DNA from 2 places in the uncultured Maritalea sp. genome. Region 1 is predicted to be linked to the other one. Evidence: riboswitches for the same ligand, from Rfam matches in the RefSeq annotation. Region 1 holds a riboswitch; the other holds the start of a gene.

Evidence for each region. Region 1 has a riboswitch for thiamine pyrophosphate ahead of thiB (thiamine ABC transporter substrate binding subunit). Riboswitches for the same ligand answer to the same signal wherever they lie in the genome.
Region 2: another riboswitch for thiamine pyrophosphate. It lies ahead of thiC (phosphomethylpyrimidine synthase ThiC); the one in region 1 lies ahead of thiB (thiamine ABC transporter substrate binding subunit).

What each region holds. Positions count from the first base shown of each region.
Region 1 covers NZ_CAKZPW010000409.1:153-7,343, reverse strand. The annotation lists gene Q0231_RS16180 (RluA family pseudouridine synthase) at 1-440, shown strand, start outside; gene rpoH (RNA polymerase sigma factor RpoH) at 625-1,509, shown strand; gene Q0231_RS16170 (FMN-binding negative transcriptional regulator) at 1,506-2,129, opposite strand; gene Q0231_RS16165 (thiamine diphosphokinase) at 2,152-2,847, opposite strand; TPP riboswitch at 2,873-2,966, shown strand; gene thiB (thiamine ABC transporter substrate binding subunit) at 3,038-4,045, shown strand; gene Q0231_RS16155 (hypothetical protein) at 4,065-5,693, shown strand; gene Q0231_RS16150 (ATP-binding cassette domain-containing protein) at 5,677-6,297, shown strand; partial or broken gene Q0231_RS16145 (hypothetical protein) at 6,303-7,191, opposite strand, start outside.
Region 2 covers NZ_CAKZPW010000026.1:131-8,064, forward strand. The annotation lists partial or broken gene Q0231_RS01080 (thiazole synthase) at 1-322, opposite strand, end outside; gene thiS (sulfur carrier protein ThiS) at 328-525, opposite strand; gene thiO (glycine oxidase ThiO) at 494-1,501, opposite strand; gene thiC (phosphomethylpyrimidine synthase ThiC) at 1,506-3,323, opposite strand; TPP riboswitch at 3,422-3,546, opposite strand; gene Q0231_RS01100 (CBS domain-containing protein) at 3,760-4,452, opposite strand; gene Q0231_RS01105 (DUF2189 domain-containing protein) at 4,644-5,435, opposite strand; gene Q0231_RS01110 (hypothetical protein) at 5,497-6,033, opposite strand; gene Q0231_RS01115 (hypothetical protein) at 6,026-6,415, opposite strand; gene Q0231_RS01120 (sigma-70 family RNA polymerase sigma factor) at 6,523-7,404, shown strand; gene Q0231_RS01125 (hypothetical protein) at 7,401-7,934, opposite strand, start outside.

The DNA of each region.
Region 1 (7,191 bases):
CAGACCCAGAAGCCGGCACAATCGATGCAATGATTGGTCGCTCGACACACAACCGCACCAAGCAGGCGATTGTTGAGAAGAATGGCCGCCATGCGGTCACCCATTATAAAACCCTTATGGCTTTCGGCGGCAACGCATGGACAGTAAGCAAAATTGCTTGTCAGCTCGAAACAGGTCGCACCCATCAAATCCGTGTCCATTTGGCCCACATTGGCCACGCCCTATTGGGCGACCCAACATATGGAATTGGTTTTGAAAGCCGTGAGCGCAATCTACCCATGTTGGTGCAAAAATCACTCAAATCCTTGACTCGCCAAGCCCTACACGCGGTGGATTTGACCATCGCCCATCCCGTTTCTGGCGCCAAGATGCACTTTTCTTCCCCTTTTCCCACCGATATGGAAAATCTTGAAAAAACCTTGCAAACCGCTGATTCTTAGGCCAAGTTTCAGCTCTTTTGTCGATTTTTGAACATTTTTCTCCCTCAAAGGGGTGAAATGCCATATATCGGCCCTATATAGTGTCCAACAATCAAATTGATTGCATGTGGTGCGTCCAGCATGGAGCATCAAATTGTGTCGGCTGAGTTTGATGCGACACGCAACGGGAATGAGGGGGTGCTAAATGGCCCAAACAAATTTGCCAACATTGTCTTCAGACAATGGCTTATCGCGCTATTTGCAGGAAATCCGCAAATTCCCAATGCTTGAGCCAAACGAAGAGTTTATGCTCGCCAAGCGCTATAAAGAGCATGAAGACCCAGAGGCCGCTCAAAAACTCATCACGTCGCACCTGCGCCTTGTGGCCAAAATTGCCATGGGTTATCGCGGATATGGATTGCCAATTTCAGAGGTGATTTCAGAAGGCAATGTGGGGCTTATGCAGGCGGTTAAACGGTTTGAGCCAGATAAGGGTTTCCGCCTGGCAACCTATGCAATGTGGTGGATCCGCGCATCAATTCAAGAATATGTGCTGCGCTCATGGTCGCTCGTAAAAATCGGCACCACCGCCGCCCAAAAACGCCTATTCTTCAACCTACGCAAAATCAAAGGTCAAATCGCTGCCCTTGATGATGGCGCGTTGCATCCTGACCAGATCAAACAAATTGCCACAACGCTAAAAGTGTCTGAGGCAGACGTTGTATCCATGAACCAACGCCTTACAGGCGATGCATCCTTGAACGCACCCATGCGCTCAGACGAAGGCGCATCACAGTGGCAAGATTGGCTGGTGGACGATGAACCAGACCAAGAAACCGCCCTTGGCGATGCGCAAGAATATGACGAGCGCATGAGCTTACTCAACAACGCCATGAGCGTTTTAAACGAACGTGAACAAGAGATATTCAAAGCCCGCCGCTTGCGCGAACCTGCCTTGACGCTGGAAGAACTTGCGCAAAAGTTTGAAGTCTCCCGTGAACGCATCAGACAAATCGAAGTGCGCGCTTTTGAGAAGGTGCAGATCGAAGTGAAAAAGCAGGCGTTGGAAAAAGCAGGGGAACCGGCCTAAAGGCCCTTTTTGATAATCGCTGCAGTCGCAAGGGCAGCTTGATCACCATCGTCGTGCAAACCTTCAACAACGGCGGCTTTATCGATGTTTTGGCGGTTCTGACTCATCTTCCATTTGCCAACGAGTTCGGTGATTTCAAACTCCAGCCCATAAAGCCCTTTGAGCTGACGCGCCAAGTAATCTGCTGGCGCATCCGAAACGGACCATGGGTCTACCCGACCTTCTTCCATCTGATCCGTCATAGATTTCAAATGGCATAGTTTCCATTTAGCATCATGCTTAAAATGCAACTTGCCCCGCGCGTGCACCACCACATAATTGTAGGTAGGCACTTCTTTGCCATGTTCTTTTTTACCCGGATACCACCCAGCGGAAATATAGTGCGCAGGCCCTTGAAAAATGGCCAAAGCCTCAGCCCCATCTTCGCACTGCTCCAGCAAATCATTGCCGCGCGACAAATGGGCATGCAGCTGCTCGCCGTTTTTGGCCAAAACCATCGGCAAATGATTGGCTGTTAGCCCCTCAGAAATGTTGCAGACCAAGGCGGCCAATGGGTGCTGCGCAATTGCATCAAGCAATACTTCTTTGCGCGTCTCTTTGAAAGCCGGTGGTTGATACATTGGCGGGGTCCCAATTCGTTGGTTAGTACAGCTTATTCAAGATCGCGCCAAAATGTGTTCTTGGCAAGATGACAAGATATGGATCATCAAAGTCTTTTGCACAATTCAATTGCACTTTTGGCGCACAAGTTACGTTTGACGTACCAATGCGTTTCCCCACATCCAAGGTCAATCCATCTAACGGAAATTTCAGGCCAACCGACGACTTAAATTTTGCTGGGTGAAGCGGATAAACTGAAAACCTTGTCCTCACCGGTAAATCAATCTCAAAATCCCCCGCTACGCCAATACACATATCGACTTGATCCATCAAAACAATATGCTTTTGCGCCCCATATCGCGCGATGGTGTGAAATGCGGCGAGCGTATGATCGACCCTTTTGCCCAACATGCCAAAACAAATGAACATGGGCGCATCAATTGAGTATAGGCATTTCTCAAAATCGGTGGTTTCTTGCTCGATAATTTCAATCATCTGAACGTTTGGATCAAACGCACTGCGATCCGCAATGGAATCAAAATCTCCAATCACGGCATGCAATTGAAGCCCCAGCGCCAACGCCGCGTCTGCCGCCCCATCAGCCGCAATCAACGCATAGCCTCGTTCTACGAACTCGCGCAATTGGGCGGGGTCAAAATCCCCTCCACCCAGCACAATAACGGGCGTTGAAAATAGCAATAGGGCCTTTTGCGCACTCGACTTATTGGGGTCTTGCATAACAACTCAAATCGACTAAGTTAGCCCCATCTCGCTGGGGTGCTCCAAAAGGAGCTGAGAATAAACCCATATAACCTGAACCAGGTCATGCTGGCGGAGGGAGACCGAGATGACAAGTGCCAAAACGGCTAAAGATTGTCATTTCCCCTTTTATGCACGACCGCACATTGTTTGATATGAGGGACAGTACATGTCTTTGAAAAAACTCACGATTGCGGCGCTTATTTCTCTTGTTCCATTTGCATCAACTGCAGTGGCAAACGATAAGCCAACGCTCACCATCTATACATATGATAGCTTCGCATCCGATTGGGGCCCTGGCCCACAAATCAAAGCTGGCTTTGAAGCCACTTGCAATTGCATCGTGGATTTTGTTGGCGCAGAAGATGCGATCAGCGCCCTGCGCAAAGCCCAACTTGAAGGCGACAGCACAAAAGCGGACATTATTCTAGGGCTCGATACAAGTGTTGCAGCTGAAGCAAAAAGCACCGAATTGTTTGCTGCACACAACACAGATCTGTCAGCACTCAAATTGCCAATCGATTATTCATCAGAGCAGTTTGTGCCGTTTGACTATGGCTATTTTGCCTTCGTTTATCGCAAATCAGACTTCCCAAAGGCACCAACTTCATTTGAAGATTTGGACAAAGCGGGCGAAGATTTCAAATTCGTTATTCAAGACCCACGCTCATCCACACCCGGCCTTGGCTTGGTGCTTTGGGCAAAAGCGGCCTATGGCGACGATACTGCAGAGATGTGGCCTGATCTAAAAGATCATATCCTAACCGTCACAAAAGGTTGGTCTGAAAGCTACAGCCTGTTCTTGGATGGGGAAGCGGACATGGTGCTAAGCTACACCACCTCGCCTTCATACCATAAGATCGCCGAAGAGGACGACAATTACGCCGCAGCGATTTTTGACGAAGGTCACTACCTGCAAATCGAATTGGCCGGTGTTTTGAAGTCCTCAAAAAACCAAGAATTGGCACAGAGCTTCATGAAGTATCTTGTGAGCCAAGACGCGCAAAAAATCATCCCGACAACCAACTGGATGTTCCCAGTGGTTGAATTGGAAGGCGGATTGCCTGAGGGTTTTGCAACACCTTTGACCAAAGAGCAGACGTTGCTGCTTGATGATCAAGACGTTGGCGCCAACACAAAGGCATATATTGGTGCCTTCTTTGCCGGCATTGAATAATAAAACATGGTCTCGCCCTATGGGCGGGACCTTCCCCCTTTTGCGCGCGCCGCGCCTATTGGTGGGCCTGCTCATTGCCTTATGCGTCGGGGCGCTCATTTGCGCCCTCATTGCCATCATTTGGCAAGCCGCTGATCTGTTTGGTAATCCAAAAACCAGTTCGATCGATATTTTTCACCTGCTTCGAATGTCCGCCATTCAAGCGGGCCTTTCCGTTTTACTTGCTTTCGTAACCGGCAGCATTGTTGCCATTGCACTCACCCGTCTCACGTTCTTCGGTAAACCATTTGTTCTAGCCTTCCTGTCCGCCGGGCTGGTATTGCCCACCTTGGTGGTGGCTTTCGGTCTATTAGCCATTTGGGGGCGCGCCGGGCTCATCAACGACATCGGCCAATCTGTTGGATTAGGCAAACTGCCCTTCACCATTTTTGGACTGCAAGGCATTCTTGCCGCTCACACAATTCTCAACGGCTCTTTCGCCGCGCGGATATTTTATGATCGCTTGCAAGCATTACCCAGCGCCAGCTTAAAATTGGGCCAATCCCTTGGCCTAAGCGAATGGCAACGCTTCACAATCCTTGATTGGCCTGCTCTCAAAAGCGCCATGCCCGGCCTTGGCGCAACCATTTTCTTGATGTGTTTTACATCATTTTCCGTCGTGCTATTGCTAGGCGGCGGCCCTGCCAATGCCACATTTGAAGTTGCCATTTTTGAAGCGGTAAAGCTTGATTTTGACCTTCATCGCGCAGCGCTTTTAGCCGCAGCGCAATTGGCGTTTTGCCTGTTCATCATCATCCCCACAGCAGGACTTAAAAGCAATTCAGTGCTAATTGGCGCCAGCCAAAACCACCTCTGGGCCGCAACAGGCAAAGTAAAATGGATAATCGGCGCCTTGCTGTTCGTGCTTATGCTCACCTATGCAAGCCCTTTGCTGATCATCCTCTATGAAGGCTTTGATCCCGCTATATTCAAGCTCATCAGCTCGCAAAAATTTCTCAACGCCCTAGCTACATCTTGTATCATCGCTACCGCCAGCGCCACCATCGCGCTCACTTGTGCCATGTTGCTTGCTTTTGCACGTGCCGAATTGATCTACCAAAATACAAGCCCCACCAGCACCAATCTTTTGCGCACGTTCATCAGCGCACCGGTTTTTGCCTACCTTGCGACACCGTCGATCGTCTTGGCTCTTGGATTCTTTTTGTTGGCCCGATTTGCAGGCTTGGACACATCAAAAGTGGGCATCTATGTTGTGGTCATTGCCAATGCGCTATTGGCCTTACCGCTGGCAAACGCAACGCTTGGCCCGCCTGTTGAGAAAATAGCCAACAAACATTTTCGTCTGGTCAAAAGCCTAAACATCAACGGCTGGCGCAGGTTCCGCTTTATCGAACTGCCCCTTATCCGCAAAGAATGCGCCTATGTTTTTGCCCTTGGCTTTAGTTATTCGTTTGGCGACCTTGGGGTCATCGCCCTATTTGGCACAGACGACTTCAGCACCTTACCTTGGATGATGTACCGTGCTTTGGGGGCATATCGGTCCAATGACGCCGCAATGCTGGCTGCAATTTTACTGTTCATCGCAGTATTTAGCTTTTACATTTTCCCCAAAATACTGGGAGGACGCGACAATGCTCACCTTCAATAGAGTAGAATTCGCCTATCCAAAAACCACACCATATCACTTTGACTTCAGAGTAAATCGCGGAGAAATCGTAGGCATTGCGGGGGCAAGCGGCTCTGGAAAATCCACACTGCTTGATTTGGTCGCAGGGTTTCAAACCCCCTCATCAGGTCAAATTGAACTAGATGACAACTCTCTTCTTAGGCTTGCGCCAGAAGAACGCCCCGTGTCCATTCTGTTTCAAAAAGACAATGTGTTCGCGCACCTTACCGCCGCCCAAAATGTGCAGCTGGGACGTAAAGACTACATCAATACAAGTGAAAAATTGGCGGAAGTGGGACTAGCGGGTTTTGAAAACCAAAAATGCGCATCTCTCTCTGGTGGACAACAACAGCGCGTTGCATTGGCCCGCACCTTGGCCCGCAATCAGCCCATTTTGCTGCTCGATGAACCATTCTCTGCACTGGATGGCGATACGGCCAGCCAAATGCGAGATCTCGTGAAAAACTTAGTAAAACAGCACAACTGGCACGCCATTTTGGTCAGCCATCACAGCCAAGATTTTGATGCCTTGGCCGATCAATTGTTCAATCTAAAGGATGGCAGATTAGAAGCGGTTGTGCGTTAGAGGGCCTATTCAGCGGCCCATGCTGCCAACACAGATTCAAAAATCGCTGCACCCTCTTTGCCTTTTTCCATGGTCACGATCGCTTTACGACCAGTGGAATAAACGACAGGCAAGTCAATCCAACCGCGTTTTGAAATCAAAGCAACATTCTTAGAAAGATCCGCTTCCGCAGCGCTTAGCGCAAAGAAGAATGAATTATCAAAAACCCTTGCCGATGCACCGATCAATGGATCTCCCTGTGCCAACTCTTGGTCCTTAAGCAAAATGCCCGGCAAACTGGCAATGCCGCCACCAAGAAAACTCTCCGTTACAGAGAAGTTGATCTCAAAGAGATGACTGGCGGGCAGAGCATCGTCACTGTTTTTTCTAAACAGCACATTTACGGACAAGTTGCGCGCAGGAACGGAAACAACCGCCTTGATCACCGGTGCTCCAGTTTCATCGACGTCTCGCGACCAAACGGTCTCCCCGGTAAAAGGCACAGCCCCACCAGTTCCGGTAATCTGCTCTTCAATCAACAACGACCTACTGCCAACCTCAACTGCCGTTTCGCTGGTATCACCCACATTGAGTTTTGGTTGATCAGGTTCGGTTGCGGCATCAGCCACTAACCGCTCTTCGGTTGATGCAACCGGCGTCTCACTAATTGGCGCCACTTCAGTTACAGGCAACGTCTCCACTGTTTCACTTGTGGGCACCTCAGGAGCAGTTTCAGTGGGCAAGCGCACCTCTGCAACGGGAGTGGTCTGTGGCGGCGTTTCACTCACCGTTGGCGTCGCATTTGTTGCGGTTACGTCGCGCACATTGCTTTGCACTGGCACACTATCATTTGTCGCAGGGGTCTGTTCAGCGGCCACACTTGGCGCTGTTGCAGTTTTGGTTGTTTTCTCCACC
Region 2 (7,934 bases), on a different contig from region 1:
GGCAAAGACTGTCGTTTTGTGCGATCAGCTCAAGTTTGATCCAGTTGGTTTTAAACACCTCACGGGCCATATTTGCTGTGGTCACCGCTTCTTTGACCGTGTGACATCCCGCCGTATTGGGCAGCACTTTAACGCCCAAGCCTTTGATCAATTGCCAAAAGCTCTGCCCTGCCCCTTCAGGCCCGCCTTCACGCCGCAACGACACAGTTACAATTTGTGTTTCCGACGCTTTTACCGCATCTGCCAAAACCTGTGGCGAAGGATAAAGCGCGGTGCCCAACAACAAGCGTGAGGTAATTTCAGTGCCATAAAATGAAACCATTCGCCTCACCCCCCCTGCATGGGCGCAAGCACCTCAAGCGCATCACCTGCACTTAAAGCCGTCTTTGGCCAATCGCTTTGGGGAACAAATTCACCATTTAAAGCGGTGGCGACCCGTTGCTCGGCAAAGCCCAATTCGGTCATCGCCTGATCAAGCCTTTTTGCCTCAACCTCAAGCGGTTGCCCATTGATTATGATCTTCATCCATAAACTCCGCTGGTTGATTTGAACGACAAAGAATATCCGCCGCCATGCGCGCGCAGGCTGGGCTCAACAAGTATCCGTGTCGAAAAAGTCCGTTGATGTGCAATCGATCATTGACCCAATTCACCCGAGGCAAATTATCTGGGAACGCGGGGCGCAATTGGGCTCCAGTTTCCACAATTTCTGCCTCCCCAAAAGCGGGGTGCACCGCGTAAGCTGCATTGATCAAATCAACCATCGACTTTGCGCTCACACCGCCAGCCCGTTCGCTTTCAATCTGCGTCGCACCGATCATATAAAGGCCTTCGCCACGCGGCACGATGTAAACCGGAAACCGCGGATGAGCGAGCCGCACCGGGCGGCTTAGCTGAACATCATCGCATTTCACCACCAGCATTTCACCGCGCACGCCACGCAATTGGGGCAAGAAATCGCGTGCCGCCAATCCCCGCGCATCAATGATTTTGCCACCCGGCGTCACGTCCTCAAGCGTTGCCCCATAGTGAAATTTCACCCCTTGTTCGCAAAGATGTTGGGTCAGTGCCAACAGGGCCGCGCGCGGGTCCATATGCGCTTCATCTTTGAAAAAAAGCGCTTCGGCGAACCGCTCTCCTAGATCAGGTTCCAGCGCTGCCAATTCTTTTTGCTTCAGCCATTGGTGGCATTTGGTACGCGCACCAAACCGCTTCAATTCGTTGCGATCACGACTTGTGCTGACAACAATTGAGCCACGTTGCACAATGTCTGGCACATATTTTTGCCACCAGGCCAATGCTTCGCGCCCCAGCTCAACCACAATCGGCTCAGCCATATCAGCCTCGCATTCAGGGGCCAACATGCCCCCCGCATACCACGAGCAACTCTGTGCGCCGGGCGCTGCGCCACGCTCCACAATTTCAACATCAACCCCGCGCGCCACCAATTCGGTGGCGGCGGTGAGGCCAGCAACGCCGGCCCCCAATATGGTGACCCGCATGGCCCTAGCTCCCGCTGAGCGCTTCAAGTTCCTCAGGCGTCATATATAAATTGCCACCCGATTTATACTTTTCAGCCATGGCCGCCATGCCCTCTTCATTGGCTTCAGATCGAATGTCGTGGCTGATCTTCATCGAGCAAAACTTTGGCCCACACATGGAACAAAAATGGGCCACCTTATGGGCTTCTTTGGGCAAGGTTTGATCGTGAAAGTCCCGCGCCGTATCAGGATCAAGCGAGAGGTTAAACTGATCTTCCCAACGAAACTCAAACCGCGCCCGACTTAACGCATCGTCGCGTATTTGGGCGGCGGGGTGCCCCTTGGCCAAATCCGCCGCATGGGCTGCAATTTTGTAGGTGATTACCCCAACCTTTACATCGTCACGATCCGGCAATCCCAAATGTTCCTTCGGGGTGACATAACAAAGCATGGCGGTTCCAAACCAGCCGATCATTGCCGCACCAATTCCCGAAGTAATATGGTCATATCCCGGCGCAATATCAGTGGTCAGCGGCCCAAGCGTATAAAACGGGGCTTCGCCACAGACCTTAAGCTGCTTGTCCATATTCTCTTTGATCTTGTGCATAGGCACATGACCCGGACCTTCAATCATCACCTGACAGTCTTTGGCCCATGCCACTTGGGTCAATTCGCCAAGGGTTTCCAATTCAGCAAATTGCGCCGCATCATTGGCATCGGCAATCGAGCCCGGACGCAGCCCATCACCCAACGAAAACGACACATCATACTTGCGGCAAATATCGCAAATCTCTTCAAAATGCTCATAAAGAAAACTCTCCTTATGGTGATGCAAGCACCACTTCGCCATGATTGAGCCGCCGCGCGACACAATGCCCGTCACGCGTTCCGCCGTTAAGGGCACATAGTGCAAACGCACCCCAGCGTGAATGGTGAAATAATCCACCCCTTGCTCAGCCTGTTCAATCAAGGTGTCCCGATAAACCTCCCACGTCAGGTCTTCAGCAATGCCATTGACCTTTTCGAGCGCCTGATAAATCGGCACGGTGCCAATGGGTACTGGTGAATTGCGGATAATCCACTCGCGGATATTGTGAATATTGCGGCCGGTGGACAAATCCATCACGGTGTCCCCACCCCAACGGATCGCCCAAACCATTTTGTCCACCTCTTCTTCCATGGAAGAAGTGACCGCCGAATTGCCAATATTGGCGTTGATCTTCACTAGGAAATTGCGCCCAATAATCATCGGCTCCACCTCGGGGTGGTTGATGTTCGCCGGGATCACTGCTCGACCCGCCGCAACTTCATCGCGCACAAATTCAGGCGTCACATAATCAGGGATAGATGCGCCCCAATCTTCGCCGTCACGCTTAAGTTTTTCTTTGAGTTCCGCCCGCCCCAAATTCTCACGAATGGCAATAAATTCCATTTCTGGTGTAATCACACCAGCGCGTGCATAAGCCAACTGGGTGACCGCTTTGCCATCCTTAGCGCGCTTAGGTTGATGCAGGTTCGGAAACTGTGGGGTCAGTTTTGCATCTGACACAAACCCATTATCCGCCGCGGTGATCTCGCGCCCCTGATAGGTCTGCACATCACCGCGTGCCTCAATCCAACTTTCACGCAATCGGGGCACACCCTGTTCAATCGTGTTGGAAAATCCATCTGCTGTATATGGGCCCGAACTATCGTAAACCACAACTGGAGGCTCATTGGCGCTTGGGTTCAATGCGATTTCACGCATGGGCACCAGAATGTCCGGGTGAATTTTGCCAGGTTTGTAAATTTTGCGCGAGGCCGGCAATGGCCCGGTGGTGATTTGAGGAGTAATAGCGTTCATTAAGGTCGCCCCTTTTTTTAAAAGTGGGACCCAATTCAACGGCTTAGGCTTCAAGAAAGTGCAGTTGCGGCTTAGATTTCACCCATTTTGGGCGACAGGAAAACGCAAGATGACCGTCCCTACGCCAGCGTTAACTGGATCAGGTTCAAAGGGTCGTCGCGCTGAATGGAAACCCATTCCAGCGACCTCTCAGCTCCTTGTCAGAGCCCCCCTGGTTACGCGCACAAACTGATATCGATTTGAAAACTTGTCAAGCGCCTTATCACAACCCCCCTTAGACTTTGCGCTAAGATCAGGCAGAAGAAATCACGCCGAGAAACCAATAACCGGTATAAGTATCAACGAGATAAGGAACCTTTCAAGTCAATCCATTTTAGTGTTTTAAGGCCGTAGCCAGACGGCTTTTCGGCTCTGCAACCACTAAGAGATGAATTGATCAAATCCCCCAAGCATAACCGGGCAATCGACCCAAGTTGTACGTCACATTTTCTATTCCAGCGATGTTTTCCACGGCAACTTTGACCGCTTTTTCTTCAGCTTGCGACGACGCAACACCCCAAACATCAACTTGGTTACCTTCAACAATGACGTTGAGGTGGTTGATGTTCAAATCTGGCACTTCGGACAAGGCCTCAAGGATAATCGAGCGCTTCTCAAGGTCGGTAGCATCTCTTTTGATTTCTCTTTTTGGCGTTGCCGCCAAGGCATGCATCAAATTTGCGCGACTTACGATACCAAGCAATTTGCCATCTTTGACAACAGGCACGCGTTTTATGTGCTTTTCAGCCAACAGGCGTGCCACTTCACCCACTTGCATATCAGGTTCAACCGAAATGACCTTTTTCGTCATGACGTCTTCAACGTGTCGCCCGCGCAGCGCAACAAAATCTTGGGCAGTATCCTCTCGGCTTGAAACCATACGCAACCACCAAGATTTTGGTCGATCATTTGCGCCTTCCACTCGCCGCATTAAATCGCCTTCAGAAACGATGCCTTGAACGACCCCCGCTTCGTCCACCACGGGCAGAGCGCTAATATGGTGTTTGATCATTAGCTGAGTTACCTGCTCCACGGTGGAAGATGTTGCAACAGAAATAACCTTGGCTGTCATAATGTCTTGAGCTTGCATGGCTTGGTTTCCTTTCGTTTCTTAGGAACCGCGCAGCAAGTATTTCGAGCCAACTCGCGCGCTACAGTCCCCAACAATCCACCCATAGCTGAAAGGATGGTTGCGCGCCTTGACGTGCGTCAACCACCCCAATCCCAATCAATTGGTTTCATCAGTTTCTCGAAATGCTGATATGGGCTGAGATCAGTCCACTACGCGTGCACGACAACCTTTGTATAAAGATGCCATGTGGCATGCCCCAACACAGGCAACACCACCAAAAGCCCCATAAAAGCGGGCAACATGGCAACAAGGGTGAGGCCACCAACAACCAGCGCAAACCCGAGCATGGGCAAAAAGTTGATCCGTACGGCGTTGAAACTTACAATAATCGCAGAAACAAAATCGATATCCCTCGCCATCAACAAAGGCATGGCCACAACAGTTGCGGCGAATAGCGAAAATGAAATCAACGCCCCGATTATCGTGCCCACGGCCAGAAAGCCTAGCCCTTCAGGCGTTGTGGTGACGATGCTCAAAAACTCGCCAAGTGACGAATATGTTTTGAACCCCAAGAACAAGGCCATCACCAACCGAATTTGATAGACCCAAATCCAAAAGATGAACAGCACGACAAAAGCCATCCAACCCAGCTGCCGCTCCCTTTGTCCGAGAATCAAAAAGAATATCTGACGCCAAACCAAAGGCTCACCGGCGAGCAGCCTGCGGCTCACTTCATAAGTACCAACCGCCACAAATGGCCCAACCAGGGGAAAGCCGATGGCCAACGGAATAATCATCCAAGGCATGTTGTAAACCATCAAACCGGCCCAAATCGCCAGTCCGCCAACGGCATAAAACCCGCCAAAAAACAGCCCCAATAGGGGCGCTTTTTTAAAGTCTTGCCAACCAGCAAGCAATGCGGCGCGCACATCTGAAAAATGAATGGTTCTTACGCTTGGCAGTTTTGGTGGCTGATAGGCCTCTAGTCCCTGATCGCTCATAAATTCCCCCCTCAAGGTAGTTTGAGAATAGCAAAATTTGAGGGAGGAGCAATGGATTAAACTACTCAGCCGCGATTTGAGTTTCGGGGCCAAAACGCAATATTGCGCAGGCCGCAACATCACCCGTTGCGCGTTTGAGCACTGGATATATCCGCCCACAAGCCGCGGCAAAGCTGGCGGCCACTGCCGCTTCTTCGCCATACCGCCGGACAATTTCAGCCCGCAACTCAGCCGTATTCGCCCCACCAGCAATTGCACTTTGCGCAAATAAATAACCCAAACCGCAATCGCTTGGTGTTTCGGCATGGCCTTTTGCACATTGTTCAAGCTCCTTGGGAGCCACCCCAATTTCAATCGCTTGATCCACAATCAATTGCGCACAAGACCCACAATCAGCATCAAGTGTTGACGCCAGCGCCGCGCCTGCCCACACGTCTTTTGCGGCCTTTGGGCCCCTATAAAGACTTAAGATCGGCAACAAGCCTAAACGCCACCCACCGCCTTTAGATTTGTCGATGATTTGATGCATATAGCTCGCGTCATAATCATATTGCTTTTCAAAGCTGGCGGTACTTTTGTGCAAAACTGTTTTAAGCATGGCGATAGCTCCTTTTAGGGGACTGACAGGCAAGCAACAACGCGCCCCAAGCGGGCAACTGAATGCCAAAAAGATTACTGACGGCAATAAAATCAAGCGGAATGCCGCGTTGAAACCAAATGAAAATATGAAATGCGGCGTGTAAAGCCGGCCACAAAGCACCGCACACTAGGGCGGTTTGATCATGCCGCACCAATCCATATGCCATGGCCAAGCCACTCATTAAAAACACCAAGCCAATATCCATAATGAAATGCATATTAAACGGTCCGGTTTGCACCACACCAGGCGTTGTTTGATACCAAACCATGGGGGTAAAAAACATAAAACCCGCCAGCAAAAGGAACCAGCCAACAAAAATCCATTGCACTGCTCGTGCCATCTTTTTCTCCTTCGTTTAAAGTCTAGACGCAGCAGCCCGTAGATTTGTGACCGGCATGGTCACATTTTTATGGCCCAATCGTCTTATTGCTAGTGAAGGAGGGCGTAATGTCAGATTTGGACCAAGACGAGATGTTCGAAAATGAACGCAAACGGCTTTTTGGCCTTGCCTACCGCATGCTCGGCTCAGTGGCAGATGCGGAAGATATGGTGCAAGATACTTGGGTGCGCTGGAGCAAGGTGGACGGCACTGCTGTCGATAATCCGCAAGCTTTCCTCACCACCATTATTACCCGTTTATCGCTGGATCAGCTTAGATCCGCTAAGCATAAGCGGGAAACCTATGTGGGCGCATGGCTGCCCGAACCATTGGTCGCAGATCAATCCACTGGCCCCGATGAGATGATACAAAAGGCAGACGATATTTCCTTTGCGTTGATGTTGACCTTGGAAAAATTATCCGCTCCCGAACGCGCTGCCTTTTTATTACATGATGTGTTTGATCTTGGGTTTGACGAAATCGCTAAAACACTGGATCGCACTGAGGCCTCTTGCCGCAAACTCGCCTCCCGCGCCCGTCAAAAAGTGCGCAGCGAAGGGGATGCAGCTTTGCCCATGTCAACGAATGAGCCATTGGTGACGTCATTTTTGGCCGCCCTTAAAACAGGCGAGTTGAGTGAATTTGTGGACTTTATCGCTGAAGATGCAGTGTTGGTCACCGATGGCGGTGGCGTCAAATCCGCCACGCTTTTGCCTATTTATGGCCGGGAGAAAATCATGCGTTTCTTTTTCGGCCTTGGTGAAAAATTTGGTCGTCCCAATCCTAGTGATATTAAATTGATCACCATTAACGGCACCCCTGGAATATTGATCCGCGAAGATAAAAACGACGTACAAGCTTGGTCGATAGCCTGGACGACAGACGGCCAAATCAAACAGCTCTACATTATCCGCAATCCAGAAAAACTAGGTCATGTGGTGTTTGACTAGGCCTGCACCTCTTGCATTTGCTTTTCTTGCACCAAAGCTTTGTACAACTCTGACAAAAGACCAACCGTAAAGAACATCAAGAGATAACTGAGTAACGTGGACAATATGGCACCCAAGGCCGTTTTAAGGTCCGTGATTAAACTTGCTCCAAAAATTACGGCCTGTAGTGAATTAATCAAAGTCAGGATGAAGGAAAACGCGAGAGCTAGGATGAGTATTTGGACAAAATGCTGACGTGTATAATGGAAGCTGTCTCTGAATTTGAAAGATGACAATGGCTTATGGTGCGTCGGTTTTTCAAGCGCGATAGCTGGGAGCTTGAGCCCCCAAAATAGAAACACGAGATAAATGACAAAATTACCCGCAAAGGTTGGCCAAAAGACGTCAAATCCAGTTTGCGGTTGTGTTGGTATTGCTCCATTTTCAGCACTGCTAACGACGGCCCATGTTGATACAAGTATAGCCAAAATCATAGGGACGATGAAGAGGACCACACCCGTCCAAAAATAGCGCTGCACGGGCCATCCTTC